Regions from separate parts of the Pseudoalteromonas sp. UBA2102 genome, predicted to be linked through region 4. Evidence: predicted binding sites of a transcription regulator. Region 4 holds the regulator's gene; each other region holds the start of a gene.

Region 1 (3,789 bases), on a different contig from region 4:
CAGCACTTAGCATGGCGACTATTCTTAGTGGCAAATTACCTTGCTCGCTGCGCTCTTTGTAAACTTCCCAGGTGGTTTTATCGATACCGGCATCGTGAGTAGAGGTAATGCCTAAGCTTAATAAGTGCGCGCCTGCGGCATCTAACGAGTCGCTTATAGCTTGTTTTGAAGGGGCGCTCATATGCTGGGTAATTAACGACTCGGCCTTATCAACAAAAATACCAGTTGGATTGCCAAATTCATCTTTAATAATTTCGCCGCCGTCAGGGGCTTGAGTTGCTGCGGTAATACCGGCCAGCTCTAAGGCTTTGCTGTTAACCCAAATTGCATGGCTGTCAACGCGCGAAAGTACCACTGGACGGTCATTGACTGCTTTGTCTAAGTCTTTGGCGGTAGGAAAGCGCGTGTCGCTCCAAAGCTCTTGGTTCCAGCCTCGCCCTAATATCCAGCCTTGTTTATTTTTCGCAAATTGTTCTAGCTTTGTGGTTATTTCAGCGACCGATTTAGCGCCGCGTACATCAAGTTGCGATAAGTTATCGCCAAGGCCAATTACATGCCCGTGAGCGTCAATCAACCCTGGCAGTAACGTATTACCTTTGGCATCAATAAGTGTGGCATCAGGAAAAGTGCTTTTAAGCGTATCATCTCCAGTTTTAACAACTTTACCGTTTTTAATCACTAAAGTAGAAAACGTTTGAATACCACCTTGGTATAAGGGGGTGTAACCATTAGCGTTGTAAATGACCTGCGTTTGCGCAATCGCAGTGCTGCTTACAAATAAGCCGGCAAGCAGTAGTGGGTTAAATAGTTTTTTGAGTTGCATAAGTTGGTTATTTTTTATTGTTAGTAAAATAACACTAGCAAACTCACTTTTAGAATACCAATATGTTGAGGTAGATAGCTTAAAAGCGTAAGGGCTGTTAAAAATTTAGCGCTTACGCTTATAAAAAAGAGTTACTTACTGGCGTATATGCCATATTCCGAAAGGGTAAGTCTGCCGTCTTTATCTTTATCATAGCTTGAAAAACGCGACCAAAGGGCGGGGTCAATGGCGGTTTCTGAACGGGTTAAAAAGCCATCCTGGTTACGGTCAAACTTTTCAAATTTATCGGCAACTTCTGTACTTTGGCCAAGGCTTACATCGCTAAAAAGGCCCAGCGCAACAAGCGCTAAATAGCTTACGGTCTTCATACTTATACTCAGTAAAGGTTATTGGTTAAATAGTCTTTAAACTCAAGAAGCGAGATTTGTTTGTCTTGGTTTTTATCCCAGCGAGTAAAGGTGCTGAGTAGCTGAGGCTGTGGCTCTAATTCGTCTTCTGTTAAGAAGCCGCTTTTATTGGCATCAAGGTGATCAAAACGTTGTTTAACATCTAACGCAACAGCATTAAAGCTGATCATAGTAATAGCGATAACACTAAAAAAAACACACTTCATGGTTTTCCTTCCAACATACAGTGTTTGTAGATTAATAAAAAAAGCACTTGCCATAATTTAACTTCCCAACATTAAATCCGTTTACACATTCCCTCAGGGATTATGGCAAATGCTTTTGAAACCTACCTTACTAGGTAAAAGCTTAAGTAAAACTTAATTAACTTCAGCTGTGGATAATAAATCTATTTTAAGCAGCCCGTTTAGCGCTAACTGATTAAAATTCTAGCCAGAGAAAAAGGTTTAAATATCGTTACTATTGAGTTTGTTATTAAAGCGCTTAATCACAATTAAGGTTTAAAATTTTGAAACTCTTCTTTAGAAATTTTCTTGTCTTGGTTTTCATCTAAATCGGCAAATTGCCTCATTACTTCTTTATCTTGTTTGGCTTCTGCAAGCGATACTGCTCCATCCATATCTTTGTCTAAATGAGCAAAGCGAATGTTGACAGAAGAGGCTAAAGCCGTGGCGCTAATGGCTAAAAACATTAATGCAAATGCTGCAATAAGTTGTTTCATAATCATGTTCCCTAATTAAATGAATTTACTGAATAAACTTTTTGAATTCACTTAGCGACAACTGGCCATCTTGGTTAGTGTCTATTTGTGAAAAGTTTTCGTGTAGTACGGCATCTTCACCCGCTTCTGATTCGCTAAGTGTGCCGTTACTGTCTTTATCTAGCTCATTAAAAGTAGCTTGAACGTCCATAGCTATTGCATCTGTGCCCATAAACCCAAAAGCCAGCATGGGTAAAATTATTAAAAAGCGGTTGTTCATTTAATTTCCTTATTGATTAAAGTTGCACTCACTATTACAAAAATAATGCCAATTTAAATAGGTGTTTAAAATCAATGGTTTATATTTTTTATGGGGCGCTGGTCGGAATTTTTTACTTAAATGTGTGTTATTTTTGCAACAGGCGGTACGTGCTGTTAGTCGTTAATATAGTTATCAATAGCTTAGGGTGTTGCTAAATGGCAACAAGTGGTTATATTGGGTTAAATATAGAAGTTGATTCAGCGAGAGTATAAGGTAAGTAACTAAAATAGGACGCTTAAAATAATAAAAGGAAATGATAATGCCTGTAACGTTGGCTAAAAAGTATCGTGCAATGCTTAATTGGCGGCCTAACTTAATAGGTCAGTTTATAATTAGTATGCTGCTGTCGTTACTGCCGCTTAGTTTGGTGGTTATTGTTTTTTTAAATGCGTTAAACAAACAGCTCGCTGTTACCCAGCTTATTGTTAGTAATAATTACCAAGTTACTAAGTCGTTTAATTTTTTAAAGCAAGAGCTTAATAGCCTAGAGCGGGCAACGCGACAAAACTGGGTGTTAAAAAGCGAGTCGCTCGACACGTTAATAAACGAAAAATGGCAATCCTCCTTACAAACAATCGACACGCTCAGCCAAGCCAGTGCCACACAGCAATACACTATGCAGTGGCGCCGCTTAGCAACAACATTGCGTAGCACTCATCAAGCTTTAATTGAAAATAACCAACAAGATGCTGCATTGTTTGTGCCTATTAGCGATTTAGTGGCTGAGCTTACGGTGTGGTTGCGCGATACGAATGCAGCACAAATTCAAAACAACCAAAGTGAATTAAGTACTTTACAAAGCTCGTTTATTAACTGGTTAGTGGCGCTTATTCCGCTTACTTTACTAGTGGGTGGGGGCTTTTTATGGCGCATAAGTAAGCGCTTAAAAGGGCTTACGTCGGTAATAGATAAACTAGGACAAGGCCACTGGCAGCAAAAAATTGCAGTGCAAGGCTCAAGTGAGCTGGTGGAATTAGGCGAAAAACTACAATGGGTGCAAGAGCAGCTACATATGCTTGAGCAACAAAAAGATACCTTTTTACGCCATGTAACCCACGAGCTTAAAACGCCGTTGGCTTCAATGGTCGAGGGCACCGATTTACTTAGTGATGAAATAGTCGGCCCCATTACAAAAGAGCAGCAAGCCGTACTGGAGCTTATTAGCCAATCTATGGTGCGTCTGCGTACTATGATTGACAGCCTACTTAGTTATAACGCTATCAGAACCAGTAAAGACAGCGTTAGCGAAGTCGAATTTGGCAATTTAATAAATAAAATAAACAGCCATTTTGAGCACCGCTTAACGGCTAAGCAGCAACGCTTAAACTGGCACAACAGCATAACAAAACAGCCACTTGCATTACCCGCAGAGCTGATAGAAATGACCCTCATCCAGCTCATTTCTAATGCGTTAAAATTTTCAAATACAGGGCAAAGTGTTGATGTAACCTTAGCGCTTGAGCAAAAGCTATTAATAATGCAAGTGCGCGATGAAGGCTGTGGTATTAAAGAGCAAGAAAAAACCCAGATATTCAGC
Region 2 (3,789 bases), on a different contig from region 4:
CCCCTTAGGAGGGGGCCGTTATATCCATTTAACTAAGAGGCCGCATCGAGCTTACAGCTTACAGCTTACAGCTTACAGCTTACAGCTTACAGCTTACAAAAATTATAACGGCATCTTGTTTTTCATATCAAGCTAAAATTAACTTAATTGCTTGATAAATATATATCTTCTTTGTTTAACACGTACAGTGGTATGAGTTTTCGGCTGCTTGCTACAATATGTTTACTATGGACATTTATAACGCGGGTATTTACTGCTACGCCATTTGGGCGGTAAATTAACGTACCTGCTAATACATAGTTAGCCATGCTGCTTTCGCTTAGCTTTTCTATATCGCGAGATAACACAAAATCGCCTCTATTTGATACATCAATGTTGTCCATGGTTTTAAAATCTACCACGCCGTAGCCAAATTTTTGCAGCTGATGAATAAACGTCTCTGCTAATTGATTACCCAACTGATTACTTTTATTAAGCGATGCGTCTAAATCTACAATGGTGGTAACCGCTATGTTGATGCTGTTGTTATCGGGCGCTTCGGCTTCAAGCGTATCGACTAAATCCAGCGCCATTTGCTCTACATAGTTTGCCAGCGTTTTGTGGTGTTTTAGCGGTGTAAACTGCCTTACTGTGTCGTACTCACTTTGCTGCTGCACAGATTGGTTGGCATACATAGGCTTTGATTGGCTACTTTGCGTTACCACGGTGTAATCTGAGCGCGTGTTTATGCTTTCGTTATGCTCATTATTTTGCGTTATTGAACAGCCAGTTAATACTAACGTTGCCATTAGCCCCGCTATAGCAGATAGTTTGTAAAACATGGTCAACCTCACTCGCTGGCTTGTTTAAGCATAATTCCGTCGGTGCGATAGCTACTGTTTAGCGCATCAACCACTGATTGAGGGATAAACCCTTGCGCACTGCCCACTACCGCTTTACTTTTAATGCCCACTATTCGTGCATTTACCAGTACGCCACCTTGGTGGCTCACAAGTGTTCCTGCTAATACGTAATTAAAGTTTTGATCTTGGTTTAGCTCTAGGTAGTCGCGGCTAAATACAAAGTCGCCTGCGGGGGTTACTCGCATATAATCAGTGGTTTTAAAATCGATAACCGGTACTCCAAAACTATGCAGCTCGTGCATAAAGCTTTCGGCTATTTGGTTACCTAACAGGCTTCCATCGCTGTAGTCATCATCTAAAAACACAAAGCTAGAAACGGCAAGTGGCGTTTTGTCGTTTACGTATTGCAGGTTTTCGACCATGTCTTGCATTATCCCACGCACATAATGGTTTATATTTTTGCGTTTTGCAGGGGCACTTTTGGTGTAGTTACTTTGCTTGTTTAAATTAGACTGAAATAACGCTTCATTTGGTGCAGGTGCTTTTACCGCACGCTGCTCTGAAACAAGCTGGGCTGCATTGTCTTGCTCAACCTGCTCCGGCTCTGAATGTAGCGAATTTAACATTTGCGAACAGCCAAAGCCTAATGGCAAACATAGGGTAATTAATAGGTTTCTCATGGTGTGCTCCAGATTAATATTCGCTGCGGTACAAAGAGCCGTCACGCTGCTGAATTTTTTCGTTTCCCCACATTACATTTATAGGGATTTCTGTGCTGCCTGCCGACAGTACTTGCTTGTTTTCAATATTAACGAGTCGTGCATTAACTATGTAAGCATGCTGTTGGCGCGTTACAGTGCCGGTGATGACTAAGTCAATATTTTGGCGATTGCGTAATTTACTTAAGTCGCGGCTTAATATGCTGTCTGCGTTTTGCGCTAATATAAGGTTATTGCCAAGGCGGTACTCAACGGTATGATAGCCAAGCTGGGTAAATTGCGTTAATAAGCTTTCTTGAATTTGTAAGCTCAAACCCGAGGCCTGCCCTGCTACTAGCTTAGTATCTAAAGCATCCGCATAAAAAAAGCTACTCACACCAATGCGCGCATTGGCATTTAAAGCACCATTTACATGGTTAAGCTGCGAGGCTAGATTTGCTACATACTCGTTAACGGTATAGGGGGCCATTGCTGCTTTTGGCGCGTCAGTAGGCACACTCAGCTCTGGGGGCGGAACCAAGTTGCAAGCAGTTAAATTTAACAATACTAAAGGCAGTAAAAGGCGCATAGTTGCCGTCCTCTTCAAAACATACCGAGGATAAAGCAATTATTATGCCTAATTAACCTAAACTCTGGATAATAAACCTATCTCTAGCCAGAGATAATAAATTTAAGTATCAAGATAGTTCAATATGCTAGTAAGGCTCTTAACCAGAGTTCAGGTTAATTAACTTTGAGGCGTTTTGACATAGTAAGTGACAAAGCAGTTATTAATTTTTATTAATGACTTACATGCATCCTTTGCTGCTTCTTTTGTTTTAAACGCACCAAGCTTTAATCTATAAAAGGTGTGCTGGTCAATCAGTACTTGCTCGGTATTTACTTCAAGCTTATTTGAGGCCGATTGAAATTGCTTTATAGCCGCTTCAAGTACCGCTTTATTTTTATATGCCCCCACTTGCACAGCAAACAGCGCATTTGTATTTACAACAGCTAAGTGGTTAGTTTGCTGTGGTTTTGGCTGCGCGTTAAGTTGTTTTAATTTATCTACTGTGCGCTGTAATTCACTTTCTAGCTTTAACAGTCTTTCTAGTTGAGGCTTGGTTTGTTGCCACTGCTGCGCTGACTCTTTTAGTACGGCTAAATCATCTTTTTTAATGAGCACCGCCTGCTTTTGGGCCGTTGCGAGTGCGTGAGCACTGTTTGCTAATGCAAAGCCTAAAACTAATGTGGCTAAAAAATCCTTGTAGTGCAGCATAAGTATGTTGTTAATTTGGGTAAGAGTGAGCGCTATTTTAACAGCCAAACAATGCTTAGCAAGTCACGCGTGCTAGGACCTATTGCGCTTTTATACCAATTAGCTTAATTAAGTAATCTATTATGAGGATAGTAAAACGTATTGATAGCTAGGCAAAAAAATTCGCTATTTAGTTGCTCTAAACGAGATTTATTAACGCAGAACGCAACACGATTAGCCCCGTAAAATAATTATTTATTATTGCGGGTTAGTATCACTATTAAAGTTTAATTGGCTTATCGGTGTAGTTACTTACAATGCAGTCGAGCTTATACATTTTAAATACTTCACAGTCGGCTTTGGCATTTTTAAGGTTTTTATAGGAGCCAAGCTTTAAGCGATAAAAGGTTTTATTATTTATTTTTGCGGTTTCTACGTTGGTTAATATTTTATCTCTAAATAGTGGCGCTGCTTTGGTATTTAGTTCTTGCCAAGCTTTGGCTACATCCTGCTTAGAATCAACCGAGGCAACTTGTAATGCAAATACATGTTTAGGGGTATTAAGCTTTATAGTTTGCTTTTGGTTATTGTTAGCAGCTTTGTAAGTTTGCTGACGACGTGGCTTATTACTGGTTGTACGTGAAGGCGTGCGAGTGTAACGGCTACTGTAGGCAGGGCTTGCATTAGATTGTGCAATAGCTTTAGAGTTTATTATATCTATATGATTAACCAGGTAAGTAATTTCTTTTTCAAGCTTTAAAATACGCTCTATACCGGCGCGTGCTTGCTGCCATTGCATTGCTGCATCTTTTAATTGCGCAAGCTCTAGTGCAGTTATCGATACGTAATCGGGCGTGGTGTTAGGTATTTCATTATCAACAGCAGGTTTAGCGGTAGGCGTAATAGAGCACGCCGTGCCAAACGTAAGCGTAAAAAGGCATACAAAAAAGTGTTTATAGTATTTTTTTAATTTAAGCATGTACCCGTTATC
Region 3 (3,789 bases), on a different contig from region 4:
TGGCCTTCGCCGCCCATGGTGCCGTAGGCAAGGCGCCTACCATCGTCAAATTTTGCCAAAGCAGGGTTGAGTGTATGAGCCGGTTTTTTATGCGCTTTTAAGGCATTGGCATCGTTGCTATTTAAACTAAAACTTAAACCGCGGTTATTCCACACAAAGCCGCCTTCGCTCATCAAAATGCCGCTACCAAATTCCCAGTAAACACTTTGAATAAAGCTCACTAGTTGGCCGTTTTTATCACGTGCGGCCATCCAGACGGTATCGCCGGGCTCTGCATTAAATGGCCATTGCTTGGCTTGGCTCATATCTATATTGCTGGCAAGCGCATTTAAGCGCTCATCAGTTAATGCGTTTTTATAATCATCGCCAAGCGCGTCTGGGTCTGCCCAAAGTGTAGGGCGGTGCGTAAAGCTTTGTTTGGTTGCTTCAACAATTAAGTGCATCCAATCGGCCTCTGTTTTGGCTAAATGTTTTAGTTTATTAACAGCGCCAATTATTTGCAGAGAATGCACGCCTTGCGTGGGGGCGGGTAAGTTATAACACTGTATGCCCGATAAATTAGCACTGAGCGGCGTTACTAAATCGGCCTGCGTATTGGCAATATCAGCGCGTGTAATTGCACTGCCTGCGGCAGCTAAATCGTTTGCAAACGACTCTGCTAAAGGGCCTTGGTAAAAGGCGTTTAAGCCATGCTCGGCTAAGTGCTCAAAGGTACTGGCAAGTTCTGGGTTTTTAAAATGTTGGCCCGCTTGCAACGGTTTACCATTAGGTATGTAAAGTTCTTTAAAGGCAGCGTTAGTGTTTGAAGCGGTGGCAAGCTTTTCGCAGCCTGCTTGCAAGCTTTTAGATACTGTAAAGCCATCGCGCGCGAGCTTTATGGCTGGGGCTAAAATAGTACTTAGCGAAAGAGCAGCGTGCTCATCTACCGCAAGGGCTTTTTGCCAGCCGCGAAGTGTTGCAGCCTGAGTAAGCGCGCTTAAACCGCCGCGCTCTGGTATGTGTGGCTCATTGCTATAGGCGCTTATATCGTTTGGTGCGCGCCCGCAGGCATCAATGGCAGTGGGTATACTTTGGTTTGGGTTATCAATAAGCCAAAAACTGTCGCCGCCAATTGAGTTCATATGTGGATATACCACGCTAATAGCAGCCGCTGCCGCTACCATGGCTTCGGTGGCTGTACCGCCTTGTTTTAGTATTAAGGTGCCTGCCTCGGTTGCTGCAAAATGCGGGGCAGTAAAGGCAATGTTGTGTGTGCTCATGCAAGTGTGTCCTGTTTAAAGTGGGCAGCTAATTGTTGTACGCAGGCAAGTAGGCTTTTATCGTTGCCGTGGCTCATCATTAATGAAAACCCATACGGGTGGCCATTTTCTAAATTAGCCAATGGTAAGTGTACTTGCGCCGAGCGGCTCAAGCCCGCAATGGCCGATAAGGTGATTATTTGCATACGTAAGGCGCTTGTGTCGGCGCCCAATTTAGGTGCAGTTGTGGGTGTGGTTGGCAAAAATAAACAACTGTTTGTGTTTAGGTTTTTAGCGATTAGTGTTTGCCATTGGGTTTGTACATTTAGTGCTTCTTGTTCTTCTTGGGCGGTTAGAGCAAGCGCCATGTTAAAACGTGCCGCAATTGCCGGAGCAAACTGGGGAAGTTGCCCTGGCAATTGAAGCCAATCTTTATGCGTTTTTGCGATTGCTCGCCCTTGCAGTATTCTAAAGCTGTCAGCCAGTTCGCTTAATAAGCTGCTGTTAGGCAGTTCAAATTCTTTATGGTGTTTAAAATAAGGTTTGGTTTTTTCAAGCAGTTGTTTAAGCGGGGCTTGTAAAGCAGGGTCAACCAGCTCAAATAATGGCTCGCAAATAACTAAAGTATCAACGTTATTAATAGCTTGATTTGGTAACAGTACATTGCCTACATCGCTTAGCAGCTCTGCATTTTGCGTAAGCCAGCCAATGGTATCAAATGGGGGCGCTAGCGGTATTAGGCCATCTTTTTCAATTACGTTATGGCTTGGCCTTATGCCAAATAAGCCACAATAACTTGCCGGTATTCTAATAGAGCCACCAGTATCAGTGCCTAAGCCAATATCGGCTAAGTTAGCCGCTACAGCTGCAGCCGAACCCATACTTGAGCCGCCACTTGCATGGCCTTTAAGTTTTGGGTTTTGTGCTGCACCATAGTGAATGTTATTGCCCTCTAAGCTGTAGGCCAGCTCATCGGTATGGGTAAAGCCTGTAAAGCGACAACCCTCATTCATTAGTTTGTTTACGGCACTTGCTGTTTGCTGTGCAGGTTTTGCTGCTTTAAACCAGCTTGGGTTACCTGCGCTGTTGCGCTCGCCTTTAACTGCAAATACATCTTTTACCGCAAGGCGCTTATTTACAAGTGTGCCGTGGGTTTGTGTTTGCCATGCGTTAGGGCCATGGTCACAAAAAATACCGGTAAAATTATTATGTGTTTTGGTACTCATATCACCACTCGTTATAAAGTAAATCTGACCAACTGGTTATAATCAGATTTAGGGTGATTAAAAAGACGAATTACTTATTATTATTTTTCAGCCCACTGCGTAACATCTTATTTTTATTTTACAGAGCCTGATCCGCTTTTTAATCGGTTAGCTATTATATTGCCTAAAAGCTAAGCAAAAGCAATGCCAAATGCAATAAAGTTGTCCGTTCGGTCAGGTTTTGTTTGGTTTGTATGGGGTTTAGCAGATATTTATAAAAATATAAGTATTAAAGAAGGTGTAATTTAGAGGTGAAAACAACCAAGTTGGTGCGTGATTGCACCAACTTGGTTGCAAGTGTGGCGTTTATAGTAATGCGTTAGGGCTAATAATTAAGCCATTTACATCGGCGTATAGCCAATCGTTAGGGTTAATTGTGGTACTAAGCATGGTCACTGTTTGATTTTTATCTCCAAAGCCACGCTTTAATGTACTGCGCGGGGTAGAGCCAAGTGCCATAACCGGCAAATCCATAGTGGCAAGTATTTCAATGTCACGGCAACAGCCGTTAATAATCACGCCTTCCCAGCCGTTTTTTAACGCGCGCTCCGCCATAATATCGCCTATAAAAGCAAAGCGTTTGCTAGCAAAGCCGTCAATAACCAGTACTTTACCCTTGCCGTTTTCATGCAGTATGTCTGCGGCAAACGAGTTATCGTCTGGGCAGGTAACGGTAACTGCTTGGCCACTAAATGTGGTTTTTTTACCAAAGTGGCGCAGGCCGCTGTCGGCTACTTGTACGCTATTGCGGTGATCGTCAAATAAGTCTGGGGTGGTAAAGTTATCCATGGGTTAAGCCTCACTGTGCTCAGGTATTTTTAAACCAATACCTTTTAAAATTATGTGGGCAGTTGATTGCGTTATTTGTGCCACATCGGTTTCGTCGTATTCTAACTTGTTCATTACCAGTAGCACTTCGGCCTGAAAATCGGCGTAGTACTGCGTAGTTGACCAAATGGTAAATAATAAATGGTAAGGGTCAACATTATCCATTTTGTTTGCATCTATCCAGGCCTGAAACACGCCTACCTTTTGTTTTACCCACGGGCGTGTGTTGGTTCTAAAGTAGTTTTGCAAATAAGGAGCGCCGCGCAGTATTTCACTGGCAAATAAACGTGATTGCAGCGGCTGGTTTACGGCAAGTATGACTTTGCTTTTAATATAGTGATACAGCACATGTGCAGGGTCGTCCTCAGGGGTTACGTTATCTAAGCCTAAGTTCCAGTGCGCGATAATGCGGTCTATTACGTTTTCGTATAGGCCGTCTTTGCTTTTAAAATAATATA
Region 4 (3,789 bases):
ATAGCGCTGACAACACAAGGCACCAGTTCATGAATGCAGCACGCGTTATACTCAGTGCGTTATTCATCGGCTGTATGGTTTGGCTTTGGTACCCTTATTTTACCCAAACCAATGTAGCGCTAGAGCAAGAACCTGAAGTAATTGCAAAGCCCGATTACACCGCTATAGAGCTTAAGCAAACAGCCTATGACGAGCAAGGCAAAATAAGCCATAAAGTCACAGCGGCTAAAATGGAGCTGTACCAACAGCTTGGTTTTACATTTTTTGAAAAACCTATTTTTACTTTATATAACGAAAAACAAACATGGCGAATAAATGCAGACGAAGCAACGCTTTACGAAGATAAACAACTTATTTTAGAAGGCAATGTGGTTGCTAAAAATTTAGTTGATAACGCCATGATAGATAACATCAATGCCGATAACATCGAAGTCGACATTAAAGCGTTAACAATGCGCTCTGAGCAGCCAGTGGTTGTCACTGGGCCTAATTTAAAAATTGTCGGTAAAGGCCTTGAAGCCGATTTAAAAACCGAAGTAATAAAACTAATTAACCATACGCGAACAATATATTATGACCAATAAACTCACTAAAATACTTATTATCCCATCGCTAATGCTTGCATTTAGCGCCTCTGCTGCTGAGCCTGCCGCTCAACCGCCAGCAAATCAAATTTCTATTAGTGCAGACCGTCAAGAAGGCCAACTTAAAGAAAACGTAGGTATTTTTGAAAAGAACGTCGAAATTGTGCATGGTAATCGCAAAATTACAGCCGACCGACTCGAAGTACATAAACGTGAAGACTTAGGGGATAACAAACAACTCCTTATTGCCACTGGCAGCCCAGCCTACTTCGAAGAAAAACAAGACGACGGTACCGTAATGAGTGCCAGCGCAAACGAAGTACGTTACGACGTAGCAAAGCGCTTTTTAACGCTTGTTGGCGATGCTGAAGTCGCACAAGCCGGTCAAAAAATTAATGCTAAAAGTATTACCTACGACATGCAGCAGCAGCTTATTAGCGCAGAAAAAGACGAAAACTCTACGGATCGTGTCCACACAATTTTAGTGCCTGTTGAAGCAAAAATTAAAGAAAAAACAGGTAACGAAGGTCAACCATGAGCACCTTAAAAGCAAAACTATTAGCAAAAAGCTATAAAGGCCGCCAAGTTGTAAAAAATGTAGGCCTTGAGGTAGAAGCCGGCAGCATTGTTGGCTTATTGGGCCCTAATGGCGCAGGTAAAACCACCACCTTTTACATGATTGTAGGATTAGTACCTAGCGACAAAGGTAAAATTTCTATTGATGATAACGACATTACGTTATTACCTATGCACAGCCGCGCCCGTTTAGGCATTGGCTATTTGCCGCAAGAGTCATCAATATTTAGAAAGCTGACAGTTTATCAAAACTTAATGGCTATTTTAGAAACGCGTAAAGAGCTCAATAAAGCCGCGCGAGAAGAAACGCTTAACAACTTACTTGATGAATTCAGTATTCAGCATATTCGCGATAGCCAAGGTATGGCGCTTTCTGGTGGTGAACGCCGCCGTGTAGAAATTGCCAGAGCACTGGCAGCAAACCCTAAATTTATTTTATTGGATGAGCCTTTTGCTGGTGTTGATCCGATTTCAGTGTTAGATATAAAGAAAATAATAGAACATCTTAAAAACCGTGGCATTGGCGTATTAATTACCGATCACAATGTAAGAGAAACCCTTGATGTTTGTGAAAAAGCCTACATTGTTTCTCATGGGGAGCTAATTGCATCTGGCACCCCAGAACACGTATTAAATGACAAAACTGTACGCGATGTTTATTTAGGCGAGCAATTTAGGCTGTAACATTTAAGCCACACCTACAAGCATCTGCTAATATTAATTATAACAACATAAAAGGATTGTTAGAGATACATGAGGCAATCATTACAGCTGCGCATGGGCCAGCAACTTACAATGACTCCACAATTGCAACAAGCGATTCGCTTGCTGCAGCTCAGTACATTGGATCTCCAGCAAGAAATACAAGAAGCACTTGATAGCAACCCGCTATTAGAAGTAGAAGAGCAAGATTACACGGAAGAGTCGGCTGGAAAAAATGAACAAAAAGCAGATACGGATGATGTAACCGTAAGCGCATCGGCTGACGGTACAACCAGCGAGTACGAGCAAGACAGTGGCGAAGCTTTAAATAAAGACACCGTTAGCGATGATATGGCAATGGATGTAACCTGGGATGAGTACATGAGCGCAGCCCCTGCGGCATCCTCAGGCCCAATGCCGGAAGATGAGTCTATTTATCAAGGTGCCTCTACTGAAACGCTACATGAGTATTTAATGTGGCAGCTTCAGCTTACTCCTTTTAGCCCAACTGACGAAGCCATTGCTATTGCCATTGTAGAAGCTGTAGATGACTCGGGTATTTTAACGCTAAGTTGCGAAGAGATTTTAGAGAGCTTTAACCAAGAAAACGATGACGAAGTTGAAGTTGAACTTGATGAAATAGAAGCCGTTTTAAAGCGTATTCAGTTATTTGACCCTGTAGGTATAGCCGCGCGCAGTTTACAAGAGTGCTTGTGTATTCAGCTAAACCAGTTTGATAAAGACACCCCTTTTATAGAACAAACTAAAATGATCTTAACCGATCACATTGATCTATTAGCGGCACGCGACTATCGTACATTAATGAAAAAGACTAAGCTTAAAGAAGACGAGCTTAAAGAGGTCATGACCCTAATACATACCCTCAACCCAAAACCTGCAGATACAATAGTAAGGGAAGAGTCGGAGTATGTGATACCAGATGTGTCGGTTAAAAAAATAAAAGGCCGCTGGGTGGTAGAGCTAAACCCAGATAGCATGCCAAAAATACGCGTAAATAGTCAGTACGCGGCTATGTCACGTACCGTAAAATCAAGTGGTGATAGCCAGTTTATTCGCTCTCACTTACAAGAAGCTAAATGGTTTATAAAAAGCCTTGAAAGCAGAAACGACACGCTGCTTAAGGTAACAAACTGTATTGTAAAACAGCAACAGGCATTTTTTGAACATGGCCCCGAAGCCATGAAGCCAATGGTTTTAAACGATGTTGCTGAAATGGTAGAAATGCATGAATCGACAATTTCGCGTGTTACTACGCAAAAATATATGCATACACCACGTGGTATATTTGAGCTTAAGTATTTTTTCTCAAGCCACGTAAGCACTGAAAATGGCGGCGAGTGTTCATCAACCGCAATACGTGCCCTAATTAAAAAGCTAATTGCCGCGGAAAACTCAGCTAAACCATTGAGTGATAGTAAAATTGCGGATATATTGGCAGAGCAAGGAATTAAAGTAGCTAGACGCACAATAGCAAAATACCGTGAATCGCTAGCTATTCCACCGTCAAATCAGAGAAAGAGTTTGATATAAGACGTAAAAAACAAAGAGGAAATGCTTATGCAACTAAACCTAACTGGTCGTCACGTAGAAGTAACTGATTCACTTAGAGACTATGTAAATAATAAATTTGCAAAGCTAGAAAGGCACTCAGATCATATTAGCAATGTGCATGTCATTCTCGATGTAGAAAAACTCAACCAAAAAGCAGAAGCGACTATTCATGTAAGTGGCGCAGATTTATTTGCCTCAACAGAGCACCAAGATATGTATGCCGCTATAGACTCGTTGATTGACAAGCTCGATCGTCAAGTCATAAAACATAAAGAGAAGCTTGCTAGACACTAATATTATGAAATTAAGTACATTAGTATGCCAGGACTGCAGCAAAGCTGCGGTCCTTTTTAGT

Evidence for each region. The regulator sigma-54, encoded in region 4, starts transcription at its own class of promoters, with help from an activator protein. The targets are predictions, from matches to a motif close to GTTGGCACGNNNNTNGNNT.
Region 1: B2R65_RS03010 (EF-hand domain-containing protein) is a predicted target of sigma-54. The motif match lies at 2,245-2,263, and genes of this name have one in related genera.
Region 2: B2R65_RS08045 (FlgO family outer membrane protein) is a predicted target of sigma-54. The motif match lies at 2,163-2,181, and genes of this name have one in related genera.
Region 3: B2R65_RS17230 (amidase family protein) is a predicted target of sigma-54. The motif match lies at 2,637-2,655, and genes of this name have one in related genera.

Annotation. Positions count from the first base shown of each region.
Region 1 covers NZ_DCYU01000027.1:9,077-12,865, reverse strand. Annotated here, with positions in the region: partial or broken gene B2R65_RS03030 (amidohydrolase) at 1-823, opposite strand, end outside; gene B2R65_RS03025 (EF-hand domain-containing protein) at 955-1,191, opposite strand; gene B2R65_RS03020 (EF-hand domain-containing protein) at 1,200-1,436, opposite strand; gene B2R65_RS03015 (EF-hand domain-containing protein) at 1,724-1,951, opposite strand; gene B2R65_RS03010 (EF-hand domain-containing protein) at 1,977-2,210, opposite strand; gene B2R65_RS03005 (sensor histidine kinase) at 2,512-3,789, shown strand, end outside.
Region 2 covers NZ_DCYU01000060.1:109,865-113,653, reverse strand. Annotated here, with positions in the region: tRNA gene B2R65_RS08060 (tRNA-Arg) at 1-42, opposite strand, end outside; gene B2R65_RS08055 (FlgO family outer membrane protein) at 144-821, opposite strand; gene B2R65_RS08050 (FlgO family outer membrane protein) at 830-1,522, opposite strand; gene B2R65_RS08045 (FlgO family outer membrane protein) at 1,536-2,129, opposite strand; gene B2R65_RS08040 (SPOR domain-containing protein) at 2,289-2,867, opposite strand; gene B2R65_RS08035 (SPOR domain-containing protein) at 3,079-3,777, opposite strand.
Region 3 covers NZ_DCYU01000133.1:26,352-30,140, forward strand. Annotated here, with positions in the region: gene B2R65_RS17225 (gamma-glutamyltransferase family protein) at 1-1,259, opposite strand, end outside; gene B2R65_RS17230 (amidase family protein) at 1,256-2,464, opposite strand; gene B2R65_RS17235 (putative 4-hydroxy-4-methyl-2-oxoglutarate aldolase) at 2,810-3,292, opposite strand; gene B2R65_RS17240 (TetR/AcrR family transcriptional regulator) at 3,296-3,789, opposite strand, start outside.
Region 4 covers NZ_DCYU01000073.1:72,780-76,568, forward strand. Annotated here, with positions in the region: gene kdsC (3-deoxy-manno-octulosonate-8-phosphatase KdsC) at 1-33, shown strand, start outside; gene lptC (LPS export ABC transporter periplasmic protein LptC) at 30-584, shown strand; gene lptA (lipopolysaccharide transport periplasmic protein LptA) at 574-1,122, shown strand; gene lptB (LPS export ABC transporter ATP-binding protein) at 1,119-1,844, shown strand; gene B2R65_RS10355 (RNA polymerase factor sigma-54) at 1,914-3,413, shown strand; gene hpf (ribosome hibernation promoting factor) at 3,441-3,728, shown strand; gene B2R65_RS10365 (PTS sugar transporter subunit IIA) at 3,733-3,789, shown strand, end outside.